2 regions of the Laceyella sacchari genome follow, and region 1 is predicted to be linked to the other one. Evidence: riboswitches for the same ligand, from Rfam matches in the RefSeq annotation. Region 1 holds a riboswitch; the other holds the start of a gene.

The links. Region 1 has a riboswitch for cobalamin ahead of NYR52_RS13760 (ABC transporter substrate-binding protein). Riboswitches for the same ligand answer to the same signal wherever they lie in the genome.
Region 2: linked by a shared signal. The riboswitch ahead of cobJ (precorrin-3B C(17)-methyltransferase) and the one ahead of NYR52_RS13760 (ABC transporter substrate-binding protein) in region 1 are both predicted to bind cobalamin.

What each region holds. Positions count from the first base shown of each region.
Region 1 covers NZ_CP103866.1:2,802,996-2,810,474, forward strand. The annotation lists gene NYR52_RS13750 (heme ABC transporter ATP-binding protein) at 1-486, opposite strand, end outside; gene NYR52_RS13755 (FecCD family ABC transporter permease) at 497-1,525, opposite strand; gene NYR52_RS13760 (ABC transporter substrate-binding protein) at 1,522-2,472, opposite strand; cobalamin riboswitch at 2,612-2,808, opposite strand; gene NYR52_RS13765 (alpha/beta hydrolase family protein) at 2,899-3,753, shown strand; gene NYR52_RS13770 (metal-sensitive transcriptional regulator) at 3,894-4,220, shown strand; gene NYR52_RS13775 (class I adenylate-forming enzyme family protein) at 4,565-6,079, opposite strand; gene NYR52_RS13780 (SDH family Clp fold serine proteinase) at 6,295-7,170, opposite strand; gene NYR52_RS13785 (hypothetical protein) at 7,200-7,382, opposite strand.
Region 2 covers NZ_CP103866.1:1,513,721-1,521,199, forward strand. The annotation lists gene NYR52_RS07660 (sensor histidine kinase) at 1-136, opposite strand, end outside; gene NYR52_RS07665 (response regulator transcription factor) at 133-816, opposite strand; gene NYR52_RS07670 (PCYCGC motif-containing (lipo)protein) at 1,133-1,651, shown strand; gene NYR52_RS07675 (MATE family efflux transporter) at 1,736-3,106, opposite strand; gene NYR52_RS07680 (hypothetical protein) at 3,179-3,409, shown strand; gene NYR52_RS16750 (NADAR domain-containing protein) at 3,350-3,490, opposite strand; gene NYR52_RS07685 (NADAR family protein) at 3,466-3,603, opposite strand; gene NYR52_RS07690 (histidine phosphatase family protein) at 4,098-4,640, shown strand; cobalamin riboswitch at 4,853-5,049, shown strand; gene cobJ (precorrin-3B C(17)-methyltransferase) at 5,293-6,864, shown strand; gene NYR52_RS07700 (sirohydrochlorin chelatase) at 6,947-7,479, shown strand, end outside.

The DNA.
Region 1 (7,479 bases):
GAGCAACACCGGCTCCTGTGCCAGCGCCCGTGCTAAGGACACCCGTTGTTTCTCGCCCCCGCTAAGGCCTGCAAAAATCCGCTCGGCCAAATGCTGGCTATCGGTCTGACGCAACACATCAGCCACGATACGCTCATCCCGTTCCCCGAGCCACGGCCAGTGTCCCAGATGGGGATGCCGCCCCATCTCCACTATTCCTTTGACAGTGAAATAGATTTCCCCTACCTCTTCTTGGGCCAAAACCGCAATTTGCCGCGCCCGCTCCTTGGCTCCCATCTCCGCCAATGGCCGGTCTCGCAGCCACACCTGTCCGGAGTCAGCTTTTTTCTCCCCCACCAAGCACGAAAGGAGGGTGCTTTTGCCGCTTCCATTGGGGCCAATGATGCCGACCATCTCCCCCGATGCCACTTCTAAACTGATTTCATGGAGCACCCAGCGACCACCCAAGCGCTTGCCAAGCCCTTCCGCCCGCAATAACACGATCATCCCTCCTCTCTTAGCCATGCCATTTATGTTGGTGCTTGCGCAGTATCACCGCAAAAAATGGAGCTCCCACAAATGCAGTGATGACACCCAACGGCAATTCGCGCGGCTCCAGAACCACCCGGGCCAACGCATCCGCCCAAATGAGGAAGATGGCCCCCGCCAGCAGGGAGAGTGGAATCAGCGTCCGATGATCCCCTCCGGTCAGCATCCGCATGATATGGGGGATCACCAGCCCAACAAATCCAATCATTCCCGCCACTGAAACCGCCGCACCTGTCATCAGCGACGCGAGCAAAATCAATCCCAAACGAACTTGACTGACAGACAGTCCCAAATGCGTGGCCGAACGATCGCCCAGTGCAAACAAATTCAACTCCCTGCTGAACAACCAACACAGCACAAAACCACCAACGCAAAACGGCAAAACTGCTTCTACATGTTGCCACTCACGGAGCGCCAAACTCCCCATCAACCAAAATTGAATCCGGTTGAGCTCTTCCGGGGACAGCGAGATGATCAAGGTGAGTACCGCGCCGAAAAACGCCTGCACCACGACCCCCGCCAAAATCAGCGAAGTCACCTGAAGATGCTTTCTAATCTGCGCCAAGCGCAACACCAGCAATACAGAGATTGCGGCTCCGAAAAATGCTGCCAGCGGCAACGACCAACTGCCCAACAAGGACAGCCCCCATCCCGTGATCACAATGAGCGCGCTGCCAACCGCCGCTCCAGACGAAACCCCCAAAACATAAGGATCAGCCAGCGGGTTGCGCAAAATCCCTTGAAACACGGTGCCGGCAACAGCCAGCGTTCCACCGATCAACGCAACCAAAATCACCCGTGGCAACCGCAATTCCCATATGATCACCGCATCCGGCTCCATGCTTGCGCCATTTCCTGTTAAAACATGATCGACAATCACCCGCCAGACTGTGCCGATTCCGATCTCCGCGCTTCCCACCGACACGGCGGCGGCCAACGAAAAAAGAAGGCAGAGGAACAATCCTCCGCCCCAAACTAACGCTTGCCCCTTACTCACCTCTGTTCACCGAATCTTTCAGGGTAAAATTGCTCGGCCATTTCCTTCACCCCTTGGAAGATCCGCGGACCGGGGCGGTTGGTCAGATTCGGGTCAACCACATAGACGCGTTTCCCTTTGACGGCATTCACCGTCGACCAGCCTTGGCGTTTCAGGATTTGGTCTGTGCTTCCATAAGAAGAAATGATAATATCAGGATTCCATTTGACCACTTGTTCGGCCGACACTTGGGGCCATCCTTTCAACCCGGCCGCCACATTCTCACCACCTGCGGTTGTGACCAATTCATTCATAAATGTGTCACCGCCGACAGTGTACAGTGTCGGGTCCAACTCCACAAACACTTTCACCCGCTGATCCTTGGGTACATTGACCACTTTGCCGTAAATGTCGCGATGCTCTTTCTGCATTTTGGCGATCAACAAGTCTGCTTCGCGCGCCGTATTGGTCGCTGTGGCGATGATTGCAATCGAACGGTAAATGTCTTTAAAACTCTTAGCGTCCAATACCAAAACAGGAATGCCCAGTTTTTTCAACTGCTCCAGCGTCGCTTTGTCATTGGCGCCGTTGGCCAGCACCAAATCCGGTTTCAAGCTGACCACTTTCTCCACATTGATCTTAAAGTCGCCCACTTTGGGCAATTTCTTCACTGCGGCCGGATAATCGTCATTAGTCGTAACACCGACCATTTTTTGATCAAGGCCAAGTGCATAAGCGATTTCCGTGTTGCTGGGCATCAGTGAAACAATGCGTTTGGGCTCTTGCTTGATAGTCACCTTGTTGCCCGCTTGGTCGGCCACCTCTACCGGATATTTCACCGCTGCCGGTTTCACTGGCGTGTTGAGGCGTCCCTCCGTCCCACCGGATGGCGCGCAACCCACTGCACCAAGCACCAGCAACAGACTCAGGCACAGCAGTCCCCATCGTTTTTTCCACTTCACACTCATGTCTTCCGCTCCTTTCTTGATGCACACATAAAAACCTGTGCTTCCTTTGAGGGCACAGGCTGGAGAAAGGCATGCGAAACAACGCGGGACACTGACCCGCCACGCACGCGGTTCTCCTTAACCCACGAAGGAGAACGCAAGTGGACGTATGGAAAAGGCAGGTCTCCTGGCTTAGGGTTCATCGTCCAACTGCGCCTTCCCATCGACGAAGCGACAGTGGCCAGCATACGCTTGCAGTTTTCCTCTCCCTTCACAGTGGCGGGACCGCGCCGGATTCGCACCGGTCTTCCCTCTTCGCTCTCTTATATAAGAAAGACCTTTTCCCCTATTCACTTCGTTCGTTATCATTATAATGGAAAGGGAAACCCGTTGCAATTTTGCAAATTCAGGCATCTTATCTCATTCGACCATCACAGGAGGAATGTTATGAACCGCATATCATTTGCGCTCGACCTGGGCAAAGAAGAACGCGTCATCCGCGGAGACTTGTTTCTGCCGGAAGACACCGGTCGACCCGCTCCTACCGTACTCGTCTGTCACGGATTTAAAGGGTTCAAAGATTGGGGCTTTTTTCCTGAGTTGGGGCAAAAACTGGCGGAAGCCGGATTGGCGGCCATCACGTTCAACTTCTCCATGAATGGCGTTGGCAAAGACCTCGAGCATTTCACTGAGTTGGATAAATTCTCACGAAACACCTTTAGCCGCGAACAGGAGGATTTGGTCCGCCTTGTGCAAGCGTTGCGGCAAGGAGAGATCCCACAGGCAACACGATGCGACCTGACGCGATTGGGCATCATGGGCCACAGCCGTGGCGGCGGCAATAGTTTGCTGTACGCATTGGACCATTCCGAAGAGGTGAAAGCGGCTGTCGTCTGGAACAGTATTCACCGCGTTGACTTTTTCCAACCTGAACTGCTGGAAGAATTGCGAAACAAAGGCATTACCCATGTCATGAATGCCCGGACTGGTCAACGCTTGCCGATTCGGCGCGAAGTCTTGGATGACATTGAAGCGAACCGCGACCGTTTTAATCTTTTGGGACGATTGCCTCAACTCACCCAACCGCTGTTGCTGGTGCAAGGAGGACAAGACCTGCCCGGCTTATATGAAGGAGCCGTGCGGATGGCTGAAGCCGCACCACAAGCAACACTGCATGTGATCCCAGAAGCTAACCACACCATGGGCGCTGTACATCCGTTTGCCGGGGTGACTCCCGCGCTGGAAGAAGCAATCCGGGTCACCGCCGAATTCTTCACGCAGCAATTGGAAAAACAAGGATGAGTTGGGATTACCAAGTCCGCAAAATTGCGCTTGCCAAGCAGGACGGGTAGACTAATATATAGGAAGGGCCATGGACTCACCGCCGTGAACAAGTCAAGGAGACGGCCCAACGGCTTAACTACAGGAAGCGGGTGATATGAATGGAACCGCGTCAATCGGAAGAGCATCCCGCCTGTGCCAACCCAACCGAACGGAAAAGCCATCATTCCGAGAAAGTGAAAACCAACCTTACTTCCCGCCTAAACCGGATCGAAGGACAAGTGCGCGGGATCAAAAAAATGATTGAAAATGATACGTATTGCGATGATGTGCTTAATCAGATCTCCGCTGTACAATCTGCATTGAACAGTGTCGGCAAAATCCTCTTGGAAGGGCATTTGCGCAGTTGCGTCACGGAACGTCTCCAAGAAGGAGACACAGAAGTGATTGAGGAACTGCTCACCACCGTAAAAAAACTGATGAAATGAACGAAGCGGCTTGCGCTAAAAGAAGCAAGCCGCTTTCGTTTGTTGACACAGCTCTTTTATTGACAAACTCCAATCTAGACAAAGCACTACCGTTTTAACTTTTGCATTCAGTTCTCCACTTGATTAAAGCTCCAGTAACAATGCTTTTCCCAAAACGATCTGCAATATTAAATCAACTCCCTAACATACTCATTTCATTAAAATCAGCTTTCTCATCACCAGCCAGGATTTTCCTGGATTTTTATATACTTACAAAATTGATTTAAAATAGTTATAAATGTTAGGTGATATATCCTTCAACAAACAACAAACCGCCCTCCCGCGAGGACGGTTTGCTTTCCCCATTATAAACGGCGTAACACCTGTTCTTTTAATCGATGCTTCATTACTTTGCCCAAACCGTTTTTGGGCAACTGCTCCACAAACATCACTTCCGGCACTTTGTAAGCCGCCAACCGCTCGCGGCACAGATGAATCACCTCTTCTGCTGCAAGCGCGCTACCCGATTTTTTAATAATGCATGCGCATAGCGCTTCTCCCATCACTTCATGCGGAACGCCAATTACCGCCACTTCTAACACATCTGGCAACTGATGGATCACTTCTTCGATTTCATCGGGGTACACATTGTCCCCACCATACACGATCACATCTTTATAGCGGCTCGATATATACAAAAAGCCTTCTTCGTCCACATAACCAGCATCGCCCGTATGAAACCAACCATCGCGCAACACCTTGGCCGTTGCCTCTGGATTGCGCCAATACCCTTGGAACAGATATGGACTTCTGACCACGACCTCCCCAATCTCACCCGGCGGCAACGGCGCGCCTGTTTCGGGATCGGCAATTTTCAATTCCACGCCCGGGGCCAGTTTGCCGACTGAATCAGCTTTGTTCAGACCCATGGTCGGATTCCACCCGCTGATGGCCCATGCTTCCGTGCTACCATAACCTTGCCCCATCACCAACCCCAGTTGGCAATACTCTTTGATAAGCGAAGCGGGCACATGTGTCCCACCGGAGGAGAGAAAGCGCAAGGAAGACAAATCCCGGTGTCCATGCTTCAACTCCTCCAGCATGTAGCGGTATACCGCCGGAAACGCGAACATAACGTTGATCTTCTCCCGCTCGATCGTATCCAAGATGGCAACCGGACGATCATCGGCCAAAAATACCATGGTAACGCCATGCTTAACATTGCTGACCATCATCATGGTGCTACTCATGTGAAACAACGGATGCACGGCCAAAAACTTTATTCCCGGTGGAAAGTTCTGCCGAATCTGTTCGGCGCTAAAGTAAGCGTCCACTCCCTTATGTGCAATCATGCAGCCTTTAGGCAAACCCGTCGTTCCCGACGTGAACAGCATAAAAGCGAGATCATCATCAGCCGGCTGAACCTCAGGCGGTTCCGTAACCGGATACTCCGTGAACACTGCCGCAAAACTCTCCACCAACGACAAACCTTTACCCACGGGTAACACATGCGGCACGGTGGCTTTTTCTTTCACAAATTGCAACGCATCTGCATACTCTTCATCATAAAATAAAACCTTTGGTTCAGCGCTCTCCATAATGTTAGACAGTTCATATGCCGTCAATCGCCAATTCAAGGGGATCACCACCGCACCCACCCGAATGGCGGCAAACAGGATTGTTGGAAAAGGATGATGGTTTTTGCACAAGATGCCAATCCGATCCCCTTTTTCCACACCCAGTTCGAGCAAGTAGTGCGCCAATTGGTTAACCCGCTCATAAAATTGCCGATAGGTAAACCGTTCTGCTCCTCCGACTACTGCTTCTACTTCCGGTGTGAGCTCAGCACGTTCCCTTAAGTATGATTGAATGGTTCCCATCGCCCATGTTCCCCCTTTATCTAATCTACTCCCTGTTCTATTTTAATAAATGAACCTGTGTATGTATATTTTAGATTACCGAAATAAATACAAAACAAAAAGACCGGCCCAGAAAGCTCCGGTCTTTTATGCGATAGGGGTTATGGCGTATTCACATGCGTGTGCATCTCCACCTCACTATAACATAAAACTCTCATTATAAAAATGTATTTTCATTAAAACATCACTGAAGAGCTGGTACTTTCAAAAATTTTGATCGCCGTTTTCTCTCGCATGTAAACAAGGTACCTCGTGTACAAACGCCAAATGGCCTGCCACACTTCATCATTGTACGGCATGTAAGTGATCTTCAGCCCGATCGCCATGGCTTCTTGGTAATTGATCACCGACCCATGATTAGGGTACTTTTCGATGTTGGTCAGTGTTTCGGCGATTCGCTTAGCGGCGAGCGGGTTGTTTTTGTACATGGACCGGGACAGCCACTTGACGGCTAAACGTTTTGAATGTTCAATCGATTTATAACAAAAATCGATCAGGGCGGCATCAACGCCTTGCAAAAACGGTAGATACGCCGCATTGAGAGGTTGTCCGGCCGCATGCTCCCGCTTGATCATTTCCAGTCCGTTCAAAAAAGCTTGAGCCGGTCGATACTGATACCCAAAAGCCGTGGGTATGGAAATCTGCGGATCGATCGGCCCCAATTCCGAAGTGTTGCTCATCACGATCTCATCACCGGCGAGGCTGATCAACGTCGCTGCGCTTTTCGCCGCTTGCGGCACAATCACGCGCAAATGACTCGTCTTGGACAACAACGTATGCACCAGCGTCTCCGCCGCATTCGGGTCCCCGCCCGGACTTTCAATAAGCAAATCCACATTGCAATCATCTTCCAAAGAAGCTACAATCTCATGAAATGGCGCAATATCCTCCCGGGTGATGGCACTTTCCGGATGTGTGATATTCGCAATGTACACCAACAGCCTGCGCCCCGTCACCGTCTCGATCTCTTTGATCAGCTCCTGCCGCTCATAGCGATCGCGATGGATAGCATGGAACAAAGGCGTTTGCTTCGGCATATGAAGTTGACTCATAGATTGGTAGTCTCCTTCACTTCGATAATCTATTCCCCTCTAAAAGGTCTGCCATATAACTTCTCCTTACTGGGCTTAATCCCCAGCACTTCCATGTCCTTCTTCAGCTTCTGTACGGACTTGGCGAACATCTCGTACTCGTTCTCTTGGTTGTTATGGCGTTTGGACAACAGCTCATCTCTGGCTGCCAACAGGGCGTGAAACATCATCATCTACCCTCCTTACCTCGTGAGCAACACTAATTACATTATACTATATGCACACCATATCCAAAAGATACAGACAGTTGACATGGAGGTGTAGCATAAA
Region 2 (7,479 bases), 1.3 Mb from region 1:
TGCGGGTGATTTTTTCGTTATTGTACGGTTTTAATTTGATTTGATAATAAAGATTGCTCAATAAAAAAGAGATCAATCCGCTCAGTAACATAATAAAAATGGTCGTGGCCACAAACCTCATGTATAGTGTTTTCACTGTGTGTCGGCCTCCAATTTGTATCCGATTCCTCGCACGGTTTTGATCGTGAAATCATTCGTTTTATGTTTAAATCGTTCCCTTAACCTTTTCACATGTACATCAACCGTGCGCATGTCCCCTTCGAAGTCTGGCCCCCAGAGCAAATGAATCAACTCTTCCCGCGTGAAAACGCGATGGGGATAGCTGGCTAATTGGGACAACAACGCAAACTCCTTCAAAGGGAGGATAATCGTCTGCCCGCGGCACCGCACTTCATAGCTTTTGCGGTCAATCACGGTCTGCCCGAGTTGGATGCAATCTGCATTGACCATGCGGTAGCGCCGCAACAATGCTTTGGCCCGAAACAGCAATTCTTTTGGTTCAAACGGTTTGACCAGATAATCATCGGTTCCAGACTGAAACCCTTTTTCTTTGTCAAGTAGCTGATCCTTGGCCGTCAGCATGATAACGGGGATGTCATAAAAATCGCGGATGTCTTGGCACAGCGCATAGCCGTCTTTGCGCGGCATCATAATGTCCACCACAGCCAAATGAATTTGCTCCTCTTCCAGAATTCGCATCGCCTCCTCCCCATCGGCCGCTTCAAACACCGTAAATCCCTCTTTCTGAAAATGAAAGCGTACCAGTTCTCTGATGTTTTCGTCATCATCGGCAATCAACATATGTAACATGAGCAAAAACCTCCAAGTCAAGCAAACAAAAGCTTCCAAAGTTGGTTTGATATGCAATCGCGAAGTCTTAAGGAAGAAAGCAAGCCCTAATAAAGATAGGGTATCATATCCGATCAGGCAAGTGAAAAGCGCCTGCATGCAGATCACCTGCCCTCTTCTGCGGCTGTAACATGTCGGCAAAAGGTTCCGAGCAGCTCCAAAATCATTTTCTCATTTGCTTCACGCGCGGCGAAGAGCTCCTGGATAAAAAGCTAGACTCACCTTGGTTGCATTGTGTGTTATCATTTTTCATGTGATTTTTTTGCATTCGAAGTGAAGGGGTATGCATGTGAAACAGAAAAAATGGGTAATTACGCTGGGAGCGTTGATGATCGTTGGTGGTTTGACCGGTTGCGGCGCTCAGGAGGGAACGCAATCACACGATACCACGAGCCATGCCAACCATGGCGGGCAACAGCATGTAGCAGGCGATGTTCGTGAATTGACGGCGGGAGGTTCTGTGTTGCCTTCATTTGTAAAAGGATTAGACCCCAAGGTAGGGCAGATTTACCAAATTGCCGCGGCGAACGCTGATGTGTTGAAATCAATGCCCTGCTATTGCGGTTGCGGAGAGAGTGTTGGGCATAAGAGCAATTTGGATTGCTTCATCCACGAGATGAAACCGAACGGCCAGATCGTATGGGATTCGCACGGTACCAAATGCGGCACTTGCCTGGATATTGCGGCGGAGTCGGCCATGTTGAAGCAAGAAGGAAAATCGTTGAAAGAGATTCGGCAAATCATCGACAGCAAGTACAAGGATGGCTATGCGGCTCCGACACCGACACCTATGCCTTCATAATAAACAGCACTCCCCAGTGTGTAGACGAGTGGTGGGGAGTGCTGTTTTTTGATGAATATAACAGACGGCTGTATTCCGGTTTGGTTATCGCACCTGTCCGGTAGGAGTCGGTGCCGAGTGACGGCGCTGGATTCGTAGCAGGCGGCCCATCAGGAAGATCGCGCCGAAGGCCAAGCCGGAGATCAAGCCAATCCAGTAACCGAACGCGCCAAATGCCTGATAGTTTGCCAACAGATAACCGATCGGCAACCCCAAGACCCAGTAAGAGATGAGGGCTACCAAAAATGCGGAGTTGACGTCCTTATACCCGCGCAATGCCCCTTGAATGGGGGTGGCGATGGCGTCCGACAGTTGGAAGAAGATGGCATAGATTAAAAATTGTTTGGTCAGTTCCAATACGGTAGGGTCGGTGGTATAAAATCCGGCCACCTGCTCATTGAAGAGAATCAGCGCGATGGCGCAAACAACGGACATCATGAGGGCGATCCCGACGCCCAGGAAGCTGTATTGGCGTGCGTCTTTGCTCCTTTTTGCCCCTACTTCAAAGCCGACGGCGATGGTCAAGGCCATGGAGATGCTCATGGGCACCATGTAGAGGAACGAAGCGAAGTTCAACGCTGCTTGGTGGGCGGCGATCGTCGCTGTGTCATAGCCGCTCATCAGTAGCGTGACGGCGGCGAAAATGCTGGTTTCGAAGAAGATCGCAAACCCGATGGGGACGCCAATCTTCAATTGTTCCTTCCATGCGGACAAAGACAGTCGGAACCATCGAGAGAACACGCGATAGTCGGAAAAGGGTTTGACTCGAGCGATCACTGCGAAGCTGATAAACATGATGCACCAATACGTAATCGCCGTAGCATAACCTGCTCCGACCCCACCCAACCGGGGAAAGCCCCATTTGCCAAAGATCAGCAGATAATTCAACCCGACATTGATCGGCAAGGACAGCAGGATGATGAACATGCTGACCCGTGTTTGACCCAACGCATCCATAAAACAACGCAAGACGGTATAGATAAATAGTGGCACAATGCCAAATGCCAGCGCGATTAAATAGTCGTGGGCGATCTGCCGTACCTGTGTTTCAAGGCTCATTCCGTTCAGGATGGGATCAAGGAGAAAAGTCCCGCACAGGATGACCGCGGATGCTATGGCCACCGCCAAGTAAATGCCTTGAATCACTTTAAATGGCACTTCGTTGTTCTGCTTGGCCCCGACTAATTGGGAGACAATCGGGGACAACGATAGCAAAATCCCGTTCAACCCAGTGAAGACGGGAGACCAAATGCTAGAACCGATCGCCACCCCGGCTAAGTCACGGGCGCTGGCGTGGCCTGACATCACCGTATCGAAAAAGTTCATTGAAAACAGAGTCAATTGGGTCACGAGAATAGGTAATAAAATAATCAGAAACTGGTGTGTTTTTTGTTTTACAGAATGTGTTTGATTCATTGTTCTCTTCCTCTTATATTGAATTCAATGCGCATCTTCCGTCCACGCTAGCAAATTTAAGAGGGTAATTCAATGCTTTTTTTCAAGTCAAATAGGCGTGGAAGTCTCGTAGCGCAGATTCACATGATAGACACCCCCAAGTATTTGAAAGTAGCGCCCTGCAACCATGTGTACAAGACGCAACCATTGCTTAGGGGCTATGTTGCCAATAAGCCGACAACCCGCGTGGGACAAATGGATGTATCAGCCTTCTTGCCGCAAGCGGCTCCGCACTTCCATCAGGATCACACCCAAGCGGTTTAAGCCGCTTCCATCCGCTCCACAGCCCCAATAATAGGCAATGGGGGAGTTTTCGATAATCAGTTCGTCACCAGTGGGCAGCAACAGGCTTCGTAGATCAGCATGAATTTGAACTTGTGGTAAACGGCAGTGCGCATCACCTGTTCTTTCACCTCTTCCCAATCAGGGCGGATGGGATGTTTGCGGCTACGCCCCAATTGTGCAGCATCTTTCGGTTTTTTTCACTGTGCGAATCTGTTTGGCATAGGGCGTACCGGCGAATTTTTGCGCTTGGAAATAGTGTTCGCTAGAGCGTGTCTGATGAATAGGCTAGCGGCTCCAAAACCATTTTCTCATTCGCTTCACGCCATTGGGTCCGTTCACAGTGTAAATGTGATTTCCATGGGGATACACCTCTCTTTGCAATGAGCTCGCAGATTGGCACTGAGCGGGCATGGATACGACCTGAGATTTGCCCCTTCCTGCAATTTTATTTATTAGATTATAAAAAATATTATATAATTGGATTGTTGATGGGGCAAAATGAGTAACTTCTAAGATAAAAGTGATGTACGGAGAACCTTTTCCTATTGAGTGAATGAAACGAAGGGAAAGGCGTTTAAAATACGAGCCCTTCGTTGTCTCCGCGTTGTTTTCATTCACTTGTTCCGCTGGTCGCTGGCGGCTGTTTCAAGCAGAAAGGATGGAATGCATGAAAATCGGTTTGGTTCGCCATTTTAAAGTGAAGAAAGAATTCCCTAAAAAATTTTTGCTGACACAACAGGAATTATCGCAATGGATTCAGGAATACGATGTCGCTGATATAGAAGAAGGCGAAGTGGATTTAGGAGATATCGCATGGAAACGCTGTTTCACCAGCGATTTGCCGCGGGCGGAAAAAACAGCGCGCAGAATTTATCAAGGGCCGATCACCGTGACAAAAGCATTGCGTGAAATCCCGATCTGTCCTCTTTTTCGCAACCATAAGGTGAAATTGCCGCTTTGGGCCTGGGGGTTAATGATGAGGGGAGCTTGGCTTTGCAATCACCGCTCGCAAATAAAGGCCAAACAGGATGTTCAGAGGCGCTTGACGGACGTGATCGATGAAATCATGTCCCGCAACGGGGAAGACACGTTGATTGTCAGCCATGGGATCCTGATGGTGTCCATGCGCCAAGAACTCCTGAAAAGAGGATTTAAGGGGCCACGCTTGGGCACACCGGCAAACGGCAGGCTGTATGTGTTTGAAAAATGAGCCCTGGATAGCCGTATAGAGAAGGCGCGGGAAGATGTGTATTTTATCAGAAAGTTGATCTGAATTAAACTGCTGGTTAACTGTGAATAATCAAGGAATTAAAAGCATCCGATTAAAAGGACGCGTCTATCCTGCGATAATGCCAGTGGCAAAATTGAAAATATGCAGGCTAGTAAGTTACAATTTCAATATAATGATTTTGTTAAAAAATGAATATCTTTGTGGGGAAAGGTGGAGCGCCAGATCTGCGCTCCCGAAGAGGGAAGATCGGTGAGAATCCGACGCGGTCCCGCCACTGTGAATGGGGAGTCCGAGTTTGGCCACTGCATTTGTTGATGATGGGAAGGCCAGATTCAAGTGAAGACGATGATCCATGAGCCAGGAGACCTGCCTTTTCTGACAACACCGCTTGACCTACGCGGATAGGGAGGTGTTTATAGGGACGGCAAGAGATACGTGTGCCCATGTGGGATGTGTCTGCTTGGTGTCTGCGATTCTGCGCCTATAAACACTTTCTGCCCGAGAGAGCGGAAAGTGTTTTTTCATTTTCCTGACAGGTCAAAGCGTGTAGTCAGGAGCTTTTATTTTCTTTGTCGGTTGAACATTTTTAATAGAATTAATTTTCAATTATATATGGAGATGGGGTGATTGGATGGGCCGTCCAGTCGGCAAGATCTTGTTGGTCGGATTTGGGCCGGGACATGCGGAGCACATAACGGCGCGGGCCCGTTCTGCGTTGATGGAGAGTGAAGTGATCGTCGGGTACAACACTTATGTAGATCTTATCCGTCCGCTTTTAACGACGCAACAGATTGTGCGCACCGGAATGACGGAAGAAGTGAGCCGGGCGCAGGAGGCGGTCAGGCTGGCGGATGCTGGAAAAAAGGTGGCGGTGATTTCCAGCGGTGATGCTGGTGTGTACGGGATGGCCGGTTTGGTTTACGAGGTGTTGATTGAAAAAGGGTGGCGCCCGGAAACTGGCATCGATGTGGAGGTGATCCCGGGAATTTCGGCGATCAACTCGTGCGCTTCGCTGTTGGGGGCGCCGGTGATGCACGATGCTTGCACCGTCAGCTTGAGCGATCATCTGACGCCATGGGAAGTGATATCAAAGCGGATTGAAGCCGCTGCCGCTGCCGACTTCGTCATTGCCTTGTACAACCCTCGCAGCGGGCGCAGAACCAAGCAAATCATTGAAACGCAAAAAATCCTTTTGAAATACCGTTCCCCGGATACCCCGGTGGGATTGGTGAAGAGCGCTTATCGCGAACGGCAGCAGGTGGTGTTGACCACTCTTGGCCAGATGCTGGATCACGAGATTGGTATGCTCACCACCGTGCTGATCGGTAATGGGAGCACGTTTGTGCATGAAGGATTGATGATTACACCGCGTGGATATCAGCGCAAATATACATTGGACCAGACCGTGCAGGCTTTGAAACCGCACGAGCGCCTGCGTCCAGAAGCAGAGCCGTGGGCACTTGATGCTGCGGGTACGCCGGACGCGGCAGACGAAATGAGTCCCGTGCAGTTAGCTGAAGAAGCGCTGTCGATGTTGGAAAGGCGCGAGACTGGCGTCGCGTCGATTTTTGAAGTGGCGGTGTCAGCGGGCTTGGCAGAGAAAAAAATCTCACCGGAGCAGATGCGCTGTTTGGCAGAGGTGGCTGGAGCAGAGGGGGAGATCCATTATACGCCCGATCACCGGTTGGTGCTGAAAGTGCCGACGGAAAACCCAGATCGCGTGGTGGAGCAGTTGAGCGCGGCGGGACTTCTTCTGGAGCCAGTAGGAAATGTAGTTCAATTGAAGGCTTGTGATTTTTGTGATGGGGACAAGGGGGAGTCGATTCCGCAGTTGGAGGAATTACAGAAACGGATTGGGGGCTTGAGCGTCCCTAAGGAGCTGAAAATCGGGTTTAACGGTTGTGCGATGGCTTGCTACGGAGCGGTGACTGAGGATATTGCCATTGTCCATCGCCGTGGCACGTATGATTTGTTTCTGGGAGGCAAGAAAATTGGGCGCAACGCCCAAGTGGCCAAGCGGGTGGCGGAAGGGCTCACCCCTGATGAGTTAATTGACGCGGTTGAACAAACGGTGCGCGCCTACAAAGAACAGGCTGAGCCCAATGAGCGCTTCCATAAATTCTTCAAACGGGTGGAAGAGATTGGTGGGTTTCGATACACCGAAGGCCAGATCACGATTGAACCGCTAGCTTGTGGCGATTAGGCAGGGGGAGGTTATCGTTCTTGCTCGGAAGAGCATGTGGTGCACAGGTCGTGTCCAATTTCAACGGATGGGAGAGAACGAAATGGAAGCGATATTGTTTGTGGGTCATGGCAGCCGTGATGCTGAGGGGAATGAAGAATTGTTGCAATTCACCGCACAGATGGCCACCAAGTTTACGGAACCGATTGTGGAGACCTGCTTCTTAGAATTTGCCCAGCCAGACATGCATGCCGGTGTGAAGCGAGCGGTTGACAGAGGGGCCACTTCGATCAAAGTGATTCCGCTGATGCTGTTCATGGCAGGGCATGCCAAAGTGCACATCCCTTTATTTTTGCAGGAGGCGCAAGCGGCTTATCCCGATGTTCGGTTTGTATACGCGCGGGCGCTTGAGGTGGAGCCATTGGTATTGCCCATCTTGGAAGCGCGGCTTCAGAGCGTGCTTAGGGCTGGGGAAACGGAAGAGACGGCCGTGCTGCTGGTGGGGCGTGGATCAAGTGATGCCGACGCCAACAGCGACTTGTATAAGATCACACGCCTGTTGTGGGAACGATTGCCTGTCCCGTGGGTGGAAGCTTGCTTCATCGGGGTGACGGACCCACGGCTTAATGAAGGATT